3 regions of the Solibacillus sp. FSL W8-0474 genome follow, and region 3 is predicted to be linked to each of the others. Evidence: riboswitches for the same ligand, from Rfam matches in the RefSeq annotation. Region 3 holds a riboswitch; each other region holds the start of a gene.
What was found. A riboswitch is a leader RNA that binds a small molecule or an ion and turns the genes downstream of it on or off. The one in region 3 is predicted to bind cobalamin.
Positions count from the first base shown of each region.

Region 1: linked by a shared signal. The riboswitch ahead of NYE67_RS06035 (hypothetical protein) and the one ahead of NYE67_RS08175 (glutaredoxin family protein) in region 3 are both predicted to bind cobalamin.
Region 2: linked by a shared signal. The riboswitch ahead of NYE67_RS02840 (ABC transporter substrate-binding protein) and the one ahead of NYE67_RS08175 (glutaredoxin family protein) in region 3 are both predicted to bind cobalamin.

Region 1 covers NZ_JBBOQJ010000001.1:1,243,070-1,247,360, forward strand. The annotation lists gene NYE67_RS06015 (isopropylmalate synthase) at 1-73, opposite strand, end outside; gene NYE67_RS06020 (metal ABC transporter ATP-binding protein) at 184-930, shown strand; gene NYE67_RS06025 (metal ABC transporter permease) at 947-1,813, shown strand; gene NYE67_RS06030 (Fur family transcriptional regulator) at 1,810-2,220, shown strand; cobalamin riboswitch at 2,273-2,454, shown strand; gene NYE67_RS06035 (hypothetical protein) at 2,614-3,174, shown strand; gene NYE67_RS06040 (ABC transporter substrate-binding protein) at 3,161-4,114, shown strand.
Region 2 covers NZ_JBBOQJ010000001.1:547,755-552,045, forward strand. The annotation lists gene argS (arginine--tRNA ligase) at 1-187, shown strand, start outside; gene NYE67_RS02835 (acyl-CoA dehydrogenase family protein) at 507-1,676, shown strand; cobalamin riboswitch at 1,778-1,969, shown strand; gene NYE67_RS02840 (ABC transporter substrate-binding protein) at 2,110-3,066, shown strand; gene NYE67_RS02845 (FecCD family ABC transporter permease) at 3,050-4,057, shown strand; gene NYE67_RS02850 (adenosylcobinamide amidohydrolase) at 4,057-4,291, shown strand, end outside.
Region 3 covers NZ_JBBOQJ010000001.1:1,664,909-1,669,199, reverse strand. The annotation lists gene NYE67_RS08190 (hypothetical protein) at 1-12, opposite strand, end outside; gene NYE67_RS08185 (DUF2812 domain-containing protein) at 17-559, opposite strand; gene NYE67_RS08180 (PadR family transcriptional regulator) at 561-872, opposite strand; cobalamin riboswitch at 1,473-1,658, shown strand; gene NYE67_RS08175 (glutaredoxin family protein) at 1,804-2,028, shown strand; gene nrdI (class Ib ribonucleoside-diphosphate reductase assembly flavoprotein NrdI) at 2,025-2,387, shown strand; gene nrdE (class 1b ribonucleoside-diphosphate reductase subunit alpha) at 2,390-4,291, shown strand, end outside.

The DNA of each region.
Region 1 (4,291 bases), 420 kb from region 3:
GCCCTTGCTGTTTTGCAAAACCCTGCAGCTGGCTGTCATTCATTCCCTTAAGATTTTCAAACCATTGTAACATTTGAATAGTCATCATCCTTTCAAGTTTATTTCCTTTACATGAACCAAAAAGTCTATTATACTAACATGATGTAAATCGTAATGATTTTGAATTAGAAAGAAGCGAACGATATGAAAAAAATACTAATTGAATTGAAGGATGTTTCATTTCAATATGAATACACACAAGCATTGAAAAATATTTCTTTACGTGTTCATGAGGGCGACTTTTTGGCGCTAATGGGGCAAAATGGCTCTGGAAAATCGACACTTTTAAAATTAATTTTAGGTTTATTGAAGCCAATGTCTGGAGAAATTAAATTATTTGGCGAACAAGCCAATCACTTTAAGCACCGTGAGTGGATTGGTTATGTGTCGCAAAAGTCCAATGCCTTTAATTCCGGCTTCCCTGCAACCGTTGAAGAAGTTGTAAAAAGCGGTTTGGTACAAAAGGTTGGTTTATTTAAACGCTATCCAAAAGATGCTGACATTTTAGTAAAGGGTGCTTTAAAGGATGTCGGTATGGAAAAATATCTAAAGCGTAATATTGGGCAGCTTTCCGGGGGCCAACAGCAGCGCGTATTTATCGCACGTGCTTTAGTGTCAGACCCTAAGCTCCTTATTTTAGATGAACCTACAGTAGGAATTGATCGCGAAAATGTGCAGGCATTCTATGATATGCTTGCACACTTGAATAAGCATCACAATATGACGATGATTTTAGTTACGCATGATGTTGATACGGTTTCGGATCGTGTCAGTCATGTAGCATGCCTAAATCAATCGATCCATTTCCACGGATATAAAAATGATTTTGATACAATTTCGGAAGAACAGATCGCTAGCTGGAACGGTCACTCTGTTCGAAAGATTCATTAAGGAGTAGACCGCCGTTATGATAGAAGCAATTTTAAACTATGAATTTTTACAAAATGCCTTTTTCTCGGGATTGATTATTGGCGTGATTGCACCGCTTCTTGGGGTGTTCATCGTTGTTCGTCGATTGTCGTTAATAGCAGATGCTTTATCGCATGTAACACTTGCCGGTATTGCCGGAAGTCTTTACTTAAGTCAGTCATTTGCAGGACTGGCATTGCTAAACCCTATTTATCTAGGAATTGTAGCATCTGTAAGTGGCTCGATATTGATTGAGCGTTTACGTCGACTGTATAAACATTATGAAGAACTAGCGATTCCGATTATTATGTCAGGTGGTATCGGAATTAGCGCGATATTTATTTCGTTGGCAAGCGGCTTTAATACGGATTTGATGAGCTATTTATTCGGCTCTGTTTCCGCTGTTTCGCGCCAGGATTTGTATGTAGTGATGGCGATTGCGGTCGTTGTCGTATTATTTTTAGTTCTGTTTTTTAAAGAGCTCTTTGTCTTATCGTTTGACGAAGAATATGCTAAAGCGAGTGGATTACCTGCAAAGTGGATTCATCTGCTGTTTATGGTTGTCGTCGCATTAGTCATTGCCGCAAGTATGCGTATCGTAGGGATTCTACTTGTCTCAAGCTTAATGACTTTACCGGTAGCTGCTGCGATGCGGTTGGCCCGTGGATTTAAAGAAGCCATTATTTTGGCCATTGTATTTGGAGAGCTGGCTGTAATTATTGGATTGATTTCTGCATTTTACTTAAACTTAGCACCTGGTGGAACAATTGTTGTCACATCGATCATTATTTTATTGTTAGTTATATTTATCAAAAAAATTGTACTAAAAGTATCGATTAAATCGAAAGGGGAAGAAGTACTGTGAATGCAACGCGCGCGTGGGAAATATTAAAGGACAACGGCTATAAAAAGACCGATAAACGAGAATTGATTTTGGATATGTTTGCAGCTACTGATAAATATTTGACTGCCCGTGATTTGCTGTCAGTATTGAAAAAGGATTTCCCAGGGATGAGCTTCGATACGATCTATCGCAACTTAGCGACTTTTGTCGAGCTTGATATTTTGGAAGAAACAGAATTAAATGGCGAGCGCAATTTCCGCATGCATTGTGAGTCAGACCACCATCACCATCATTTTATTTGCCGTGATTGCGGTAAAGTAAAAGAGCTATCCGTCTGTCCAATGGAAATGCTTGGCGAAAAGTTGCCAGGGTATGCTGTAGAAGCGCATAAATTTGAGATTTACGGCAAATGTCCTGAGTGTTTATAAAATGTAGTTTGCATAAAATTTTTTATATGCTAAAGTGATAAAGACAAATTGAATAGATTTGCAGGAAAAAGATGCATGATGCATAAATGGGAATTCGGTGTAAATCCGAAGCTATATCCGTAACTGTAAGCGTTGATGAAAATAAGTGTAATACCACTGCTAATATAGCGGGAAGGTACTTGTGAGTAAAGTGAAACGCAGAGCCAGGAGACCAATCTTTTTCTTATCGTAACATCCCTCTTCGGAATTAAAGAGAATGTACGGCAATCACTGATCGTATGAGCGTTTTGCACCCTTTTATTGATTTTTGAAGCCATCCATTTTCTTATGGGTGGCTTTTTTTCGTTCACTCAATAATTGCGAGGAGGTACTACTTGAAGTGAGGAGAATTTTATGAAAAAGGATATTCGTTATTCCTGCTATCCGTTTATGCGGGAAAAATCAAGCTGTGTTGACTATGAGATTCGGACGGATTCTTTAACAACGCGAATTGGCGCAGTATTTCCAACATTAGTCGATGATGTATTAGGTCAGATTGTGCTTGAAGATTTAAAAAAGATTCAGCCGCTAGCCTATCATGCCAATGGTTCGGTCCGTGGTAAATTAGCCATTACAACTGAAGATTTACAATGGTTAAGTGATCGATACGATTTTTATGTAAGTGAAGTCGGAGAAACAATTCAGCAATTTGTCCTGCCACAAGGAATCGAAAGTGCAGCAAGACTGCATATTTGCCGCAGTGAGGCGAAAAAGTCTTACAGAGCATTACATAAAGTAAGCGAAGAAAGAGAAGTGGATGAAATTCTGTTTGATTTTCTCGGGCTGCTTGCCAATGTATTTTTTGTCATGGCGGTCTATATGAATCAACAGCATCATCAAGAAGAGATTCCATTTATCTCAAAATCTTATCCAACAAAAAAGAAAAAAGGAGTTACAACAAATGAAATTGAATAACAAATGGGTCTTTGCTTTAGCAGCAACTTTATTACTAGCAGCATGTGGATCAGATGAGGAAAAAACAGATAAGGACGTTAATAATGAGGAGCAAGCTACAACCAAAAATGATAGCGCTCCTTATACAGTTGTTGATGACCGTGGTGTCGAGGTAACATTTGATGAAGTCCCAGAAACGATTATTTCACTACAGCCAAGCAATACAGAAATTTTGTTTGAACTAGGGGTAGGTGAACAAATTATCGGTGCAACGGAGTTTGATACATATCCGGAAGCAGCACAAAAAATTGAACGCGTTTCAACGTCTACCGTCATTAATGCAGAACGAATTTTGGAATTGGATCCGGATGTAGTTGTTGCATATACAATTGGGGAGGAAGCACAAATTGCTCAACTGGAAGATGCGGGTATGAAAGTATTTGTTATTGCTTCTGCCACGACATTCGATGATGTTTATTCAGATATTATTCAGTTGTCAGAAGTAATGGGTATCGAAGAAAAAGGTGAAGAAGTTGTAGCCGATATTAAAGCGCAAATTAAGACAGTACAAGAAAAAACAGCAACAATCGATACGAAGAAAAAAGTGTATTATGAAGTGTCGCCAGCTCCGGATCTTTGGACAACTGGCAACGGTACTTTTCAGCAAGAAATAATGGATTATGCAAACATCGAAAATATCTATGCTGATCAGACAAGCTGGATTAGTGTGACAGAAGAGGATATTATTACTCGTAATCCTGAAATTATTATTTCACCTGCAACTTATATGGAAAATGCGGTCGAAGAAATTTTAGGACGTACAAGCTGGGATAAAATACAAGCAGTCAAGGAGCAGGCAGTTTACTTAGTGGACGGAGATATCATGTCACGTCCTGGACCGCGTATTGGTGAAGCCGTTGAAATTATGGCACAATCAGTATATCCGGAACTGTTTAAATAGTTATAGAATAGAAGGGGCTGGGACATAAGTAGAAATTTGTTTGTATAAGGGAAATGTCCTTATTAAGAAACTGATACTTTATGAATTGATTGAAGTGAAGGGGCGACTCCTGGGGGAACAGCACGACGCCTGAGACTACAGGCTCAGGCCGTGCCCCCGGAAAGCGTCCCCGGAACG
Region 2 (4,291 bases), 1.1 Mb from region 3:
GCACCGTATCGCAAACTATATCCAAGACTTAGCAGCAGCATTCCACAGCTTCTACAATGCAGAAAAAGTATTAAATCAAGACAATAAAGAGCTAACTCAAGCTCGTTTAGCGTTAATTACAGCAGTAAAAACAACATTGGCAAATGCGTTGAAATTAATCGGCGTAAGTGCACCTGAGAAAATGTAATCCAAAATTTCACGACACTCTATTTTCTATTAACGGAAAATAGGGTGTTTTTTTTCGAAATGCGATGTTTCTACTTTTTAACTGAGCCTTTCTACCTTTTGTTGTAAAGGTTCTCCTTTTGGATCGTAACGTTCTACATTAGCGTGAATATTTTCTCCCGCCACCGTTCCACTTTAAATTGGAAATTACCCCCTTATTTATTAAGTGAATGAATCCCTACAAAGAAACTAGGGATATCTATTGACTTGTAAATTTCTGAAACGTACTATTAATTTGAAGAAATAACTACGTAAGACAACAGACGAGGGTGGTGCTTTTCATGAGCAAGGAATTATTTATTGAAACGGACGAGCAGCGACAATGGTTGGAAAAGCTCGAAACAATTTCAGAGAGTATAAAACAATTGGCTCAACAAACAGATGAGCAAGCGACATTTCCATTTGAAAATTTCCAAAAGCTACGCAAAATTGGCTATACAAAAATAACGTTGCCAAAGGAATACGGAGGAGATGGCTTCACCGTATATGATGCGCTTTTACTACATGAAACATTGGCAAGCTATTGCGGAAGTACGGGGTTGGCAGTTTCGTGGACAATTCAAAATGTAGGCGAGATTTTTGAAAACCGTTACTGGAATCCTCAAAAGCTTGATTGGTTTGGTGGAGAAATTGCAAATGGTGCGACAGTAAATCGTGCAGTAAGTGAGTTTGCGATGGGAAGTCCAGTGCGTGGTGGGCGTCCGGCGACTTCCGCAAAACGTGATGGCGAACATTATATAATTAACGGGCGTAAAAACTATACGAGCGGTGCACCGGATCTCGATTATTTTTTAGTATCTGCATGGATTGAAGATGAGGATCAGTTAGGGTTTTTCCTTGTTCCGAAAACAGCTGAAGGAGTATCGGTCGAAAACACGTGGGATGTGGCATCAATGCGCGGTACGGGAAGCGATGATTTAGTGCTCGTCAATGTACGCATTGATCAGACGAACTTAGTGGAAATCCCAAACTATACAACAGGCTTTAAGTTGAACGGCTGGTTACTGCTTATCCCGGCGACTTATTTAGGGATTGCACAGGCAGCACGTGATTATGCGGTTGATTTTGCGAATAGCCATTCACCAAATAGTATTCAAGGGACCATTGCACAATTGCCGAATGTTCAAACGCTCATCGGAGAAATGGATTTAGCATTAACAAAAGCTCGTTTTACTATTTATGGAGTAGCAAGACTGTATAATGACCCGACGAAGAAGGCGACCTTAGTTAACGAAATCAATATTGCTAAACATGTTGTGACAAATACAGCGATTGAAGTCGTTGATAAAGCGATGCGTTTAGTTGGCGCAAAGAGCCTTCAACGTTCCAACCCACTTCAACGCTATTACCGTGATGTACGTGCAGGCTTACACAATCCACCAATGGATGACATTACAATTAAGCGTTTAGCAGAGACAGCAATTGAAAAGAATTTAAAAACAAAAGAATGAACTGTTATTTAATACGCAGAAACTGAATTATAAACAAATTATCTGAAACTTTGGTAATTTTGCATACAATTAATGAAATATCCGCTATAATAATATTATTAATTAAATATTACTATAAAGGTTCTTACTATATCTAATTAAAGTAAGAAGTAAAAGGGAAATCGGTTCAAATCCGATGCGGTCCCGCCACTGTAATTGCTAGTTTTGAGCTATATGCCACTGAAATTTTCGGGAAGGCAGCTCATAAACGTTAATGCATAAGCCAGGAGACCTGCCTTTATAATGCCCGATTAATGCCTACGCGGATAGGATGTGGTAAATGAATTTTTTATTTGAATTTATTTGCTTTCATAAAGCTTCCTAGTTTGTAGGAGGCTTTTTATTTTTGTTTAAAATTACAGGTTAGAACAATTTTAGGAGGAATTAATTACATATGAAAACTTGGCAACGACTTTCTTCAACAGGAATTATCTCCATTATGCTCCTTGCAGGGTGTGGGGTTGAAGAAACAGCAGTAGAAAAAGATACAGCTCAACAATCGATAGAAACTGTTGAGGAACAAGCACAGTTCCCTATAACGGTAACGGATGCTTTAAACAAAGAAGTGACAGTGGAAAAAGCTCCTGAACGCATTATTTCCCTTATTCCATCCAATACAGAAATATTATTTGGCTTAGGCTTAAATGAACAAATTATTGGGGTATCTGACAATGATAATTACCCGGAAGAAGTTCAGACAAAAGAAAAAGTTGGTGGGATGGAATTTAACTTGGAACAATTGATTGCATTGCAGCCAGATCTAGTAGTAGCCCATGAATCAGGTCTTTATAGCTTTAACGAAGAAGGGATTGCGCAACTTGAATCAGTTGGCATTCCTGTATTTGTAGTGAAAAATACTACAACATTTGAAGAAACATATACGACTATTGAACAAATTGGGCAATTAACAGGGAAAACCGCTGAGGCAACAGAGATGATTGCATCCATTCAAAAAGGAATTCAAGATATTGAAGTTAAAGTGGCTGATTTAGAAGAAAAATCTGTGTTTATCGTAGTGGGCACAGAGCCGGACTTATATGCAGCAGGACAAGAAACATTTATCAATGAAATGCTAGAAGTGTTAAATGTAGAAAATGCAGTACAAGAGCTTGGATGGCCGATGTATAGCTCTGAGCAATTTGTTGAAAGTAATCCGGACGAAGTTATTGTAACGTATGAAAACGACTATGATAGCATCGTAAATAACTCTGCCTATACCGAAATGGATGCAATTAAAAATGGCAATGTTCATGTCGTAGATGGGGATACGACGAGTCGCCAAGGTCCACGTATTGTAGAAGGTATTGAATCACTAGGTGAGGCAATTTATCCAGATGTATTTAAAGAATAGAAAATATATATATGCTTATGTTATTTCAATTGCATTGCTTCTTTGCAGCATGTGGATCGGAGTATCATTTGGAACGGTTAATATCCCCATTTCGACATTATGGGATAAAATGACAGATCCGATAGCGTACAGTATACTGTGGAAAATTCGGATGCCACGCGTAATTTTAGCCGCAATCGTTGGTGCATCACTGGCGATTGCAGGGGCGGCTTTCCAGGGGCTATTAAAAAACCCATTGGCCGATCCTTATACGCTAGGGATTTCATCAGGAGCATCAGTCGGAGCCGTTATGACAATTTTCTTAGGCATCTCGATTCCGTTTCTTGGTGCATTTACATTACCTGTATTCAGCATGGCAGGTGCCGCATGTACAATGGTCATTGTATTATCTTTTGCTCGACTTGTGGATCGTTCTATGAAAATGGAAACGTTAATCTTAACAGGAATTATATTCAGCTCGTTTTTAGGTTCATGTATCTCATTAATGGTTGCTTTAACGGGGGAAGAGCTTAGAGCGATTATTGGTTGGCTGCTTGGCAGTGTATCGATGCGCGGCTGGTCATATGTAAATATGATTTTGCCATTCATGATTATCGGTACGAGTATGATATGGTTCAATCGCCGTGAGCTGAATGCAATGATATACGGAGAGGAACGTGCTCAATACTTAGGGGTAAATGTGAAGCGCAGTAAATATATGATTTTAGCAGGTGGCTCAATCTTAACAGGGTCGGCTGTAGCTGCATCCGGTACGATTGGTTTTGTCGGATTAGTTGTCCCGCACATGATTCGTCTATTAGTTGGAGCCGATCATCGACATTTACTGACATTATCCTTTTTAAATGGTGCAAGTCTACTCGTCATTTGCGATTTAGTATCACGGACCATCATCTCACCTGTAGAACTCCCAATTGGCGTAATTACTTCGTTTATTGGTGCACCGGTATTTGCCTATATTTTCTTTAAGCAACGTAGAAAGGTTGTTGCCTAGTGTTAAAAGTGAACGAATTGTCAGGTGGTTATGACGGAAAACAGATTGTGAAAAATATGACGTTTCACGTGGAAAAAGGTAAAATCCTCGGGATTCTTGGTCCAAACGGTAGTGGAAAATCGACATTATTAAAAATGATCAGTGGCGTTTTAAAACCTACTCAGGGGGAAATCCTGATTGATGATCGCCCGATTAATAGCTACGATATTAAACAGTTGGCAAAAAAGATGGCTG
Region 3 (4,291 bases):
CAAATGTTTCATCTCATTACCTCCCATGTTGTAATTGACGTACTTTTTTATGAAATTTGTATAAACCATAGCTATACCATATAACTACTGGTATCCCCATAATAATAAGAGCATTTAACCAATCGTAATCAAAATAAAATGTTGCAATATATGCGCCAATTACTGCAGCAGTAAATCCAATTACATAAAAAGACATTATATTACGACGTCTTCGTTCACGGTCAATGAGTGATAATTGATCTGAATAAATATCCTTTCCCTCATTTGAGATGAAAATATGTTTCATATAATAATGATTTTTTGCAATTAGCTCCCAGCCAGCTTCATGGAAAAGCTCCTTATAATCATCAAACTCTTCTTTATCTTTTAAACTTCTGAAATCAATTTTGTATCGCATTTTTACAGCATCTAAATCAACTTGAAATACATAATAGTTTTCACCGATTTCTTTTTTATCGTAATCTACAAGGCGCCAACCGCTTTGGGCGAGCTCGTTTAACCATTGTTCTTCAGCTTCAAATGAATTAAATCTTTTATTCAATGTTCGTGTAATTGCCATCTTATCCCTCACCACTTAATTTGTATGTAAATGATAATAGCTTTTCATAACGTCGTTGTTCATCGCTTAGCGCTTCTTTTCCTGCATCTGTAATGGCATAAATCTTTTTCTTTCGGTTGTCTAAATCCACACCAACGACTTCAATTAACTTTTGTTTTTCAATATTTTTTAACACACCATAAAGCGTTCCAGGTGCAATTTCATACTGCCCTTCGCTTACCTCTGAAATTGTTTTAATAATGCCATAGCCGTGCGTCGGTTCTTTTATTAATGCTAATAAAATTAAATACGTTGGTTCTGATAAAGGAATCATAGGCCCTCCATATATTGACTGTCGATATATCGATACACAAATTTTAAAATGTATATATATCGAGTGTCAAGATACAAAGTAGTATTTACTGGGAATTTTACTAATAATAGGGTTATTGCTATGAGTTAGATGTGGGGAGAGAGATGCGGAATGAGATAAATAGCGGAATGAATTTCCGTTATTTATAAAATTATATAAAAACTAGTCAAAATAAGGGAAGGAAGTTCCGATATTGACCTAAAAAACATAAAATTTCAGGGTTTTATTTGAAATAACGGTAAAACATTCCTTTATTTCAACCTAAAATGAGCTACATCCTTTGAATAACGGTAAAATCTTCCGTTATTTTAGGGTCCAAAAGTGATAAAAAATGTAGTACGTCAATTTAGCGCTGTCTTGCCGTAGCTCACCAATCATTAAAGTGAAATTTCACTAGAAAATCTCCCCCATATTATGATGATTCACTTCACGATCACCTTTTTACTTGGATTAGATGTTATTTGCTATCTTTCTCTCTAAAAAGTGCCATTAGCTGTTAAACGTTTATTTCTTTCCTTTACTTTTACTTTGGAACGGCTTATACTCAATTCACAACCATATATTGTGTTTTTTTATCACGGTACTACTAAATGTAGTTTAAAAGGGAAGTTTGGTGCAAATCCAACGCTGTCCCCGCAACTGTAAATGCTGACTGAAGACTAAAATTGCCACTGTGCCACGTGCATGGGAAGGTACGTCTGATGGATGACGCAAAGCCAGGAGACCTGCCGTGTTAAAACTACGTACATTTCTTCGGGGAATAGAAATGGAGGCGCAATTTTTCCATTTACGTTTCCATTTCAGGCTATCCTTTTTTCCCGGGATAGCCTTTTTTATATTTTCTTTAAAATGTACAGCACAATAAATATCAATATAGCGAGGGATTCTATTAATGAAACTTTATACGAAAACAATCTGTCCAAAATGCCTATGGGTAAAATCCGAACTTGATGCTGCGAACTTACAAGTCGAGGTTATTAATATTGACCAGGACGCAACGGCAAAGCAAAAAGTACTCGATGCAGGCTTTCTATCTGTCCCTTTATTCGAAATCAACGGAGAATTTATTGCAGAGCCAACTTCCATTATTAACCGAATTTCTGAAATAACTGCATGATCATTTATGCTTCACGAACTGGCAATGTACGATACATCGTGAAAAAACTCGACTTACCTGCGAAGGATATAGCCGATGTGGATAAAATCGATGCGCCGTATCTGCTATTTACATATACGGATGGATTAGGCTCTGTCCCCCCTATCGTCGATCAGTTCATGACTGCGAACTACAATCAATGCAAAGGAATTATCGTAAGCGGGAACCGTAATTTCGGTCATGCTTTTTTCGGCCGGGCAGGTGATTCATTAGCTGCAAGGTACGGCATTCCGTTAATCGAAAAACTAGAATTACGTGGGACCACATCCAATTACGAAACCATTAAAAATTACTATTATTCCATTTGGAAAGAGGTTTAATGATGAAACAATATTTAAAATTAAACAATGACATATTAAATCGTTACCGCGCTACCGGTGAACTGGATTTAGCAAAAGATAAAGAAGCAACACGCCGCTATTTCCTTGAAGACGTGAATGTCCGCTTACGCTACTTTATCGATATTGAGGAAAAAGTACGCTACTTAGTTGATGAAGGCTATTATGAAAAGGAATTTCTTGAAATGTACTCAATGGATTTTATTAAACGGATGTACAAAAAAGCATATTCGTACAAATTCCGCTTCCCCTCATTTATGAGTGCTTCGAAGTTTTACGATAGCTATGCGATGAAAAGCCGAGACGGGAAAGAAATTCTTGAAAAATATGAAGACCGAATCGTTATTATTGCGCTTTATTTAGCACAGGGTGATGAAGCATTGGCGGAAAAGGCCATTGAAGCAGTCATGACTGCCTATCAGCCGGCAACACCAACTGCTCTTAACAGCGGGAAAAAGGCGCGTGGTGAGCTTGTCTCATGCTTTAAGCTGACGATGGACGACACGATGAATTCGATTGCGGAGAACATCGGTTATTGCCTGGAGCTTTCCCGCTTGGGTGGTGGTGTCGGGGTAAACTTGACTGATCTGCGTCCGTTAGGTGATCCAATTAAAGGGATATTAAACCGTGCGAGCGGGGTTATGCCTGTTGCGAAATTGCTGGAAAACTCGTTTAGTTATTCAAATCAACTTGGACAACGAAATGGTTCCGGAGTCGTCTACTTAAATGTTTTCCACGGAGATATTGAGGCGTTCATCTCTTCAAAAAAACCAAATGCAGACGACAAAATCCGTCTTGCCACACTTTCAACAGGGATTATTCTCCCGGATATTTTCTTTGAACTGATGCGTCGGGATAAAGATATCGTCTTGTTCAGTTCTTATGACATTTATAAAGAATACGGAAAACGCATGTCGGAAATTTCGATTACGGAAATGTACTACGAGCTATTAGATAATCCGAACATCCGTAAACTGAAACGATTAAATGCACGTAAATTATATACGGAAATCAAAAAAGCGCAATTTGAATCGGGTTATCCGTTCGAGATATTTGATGATAATGTTAATAACGCTCATCCGTTAAAGGAAATCGGGCGGGTGAAGATGTCTAATCTTTGTACCGAAATTCTTCAGTACCAGCAAACAAGTGTCATTACTGACCAAAACCAGGTGAATGAATATGGCCTCGATGTCTCTTGTAACTTAGGCTCGATCGACATTCACGAAGCAACGAAAGTTCAGGACTTCGGACAGCTTGTCGATACAGCAATGCGTCTTTTGACGAATGTTTCAACTATGACGGATATCATCAACGTTCCTTCTGTATCTAAAGCGAACAAAGTAATGCACTCTGTCGGATTAGGTGTTATGAACTTGCATGGACACCTCGTACAAAGCGGAATCCGTTATGGTTCCAAAGAGTCCATCGAATTTATCGATGCGTTTATGGAAGCATTGAACTATTATTCGTTAAAAGCATCGATGGAAATTGCCAAGGAAAAGAACGAAACATTTTACCGATTTGAAGAAAGTGATTATGCGAGCGGTGTTTACTTTGAAAGCTATCTAAACAAAGAAGAAAAAGAACTTACACCTGAAGTGATTAAAGCACTTGGGGCTACACCGATTATTACTCAAAATATGTGGCAGCAGTTAAAGTCTGACGTATTGGAGCATGGTTTATTCCACTCATACAGATTGGCGATCGCTCCGACAGGCAGTATCTCCTACATTCGCAGCTGTACGGCTTCCATCTCCCCTGTTACGGAACGTGTGGAAGTACGTGACTATGCAGACAGCCGTACAATTTATCCGATGCCATTTTTAACAAATGACAATGAGGAACTTTATACCGAAGCCTATGATGTAAATCCGTATGAACTG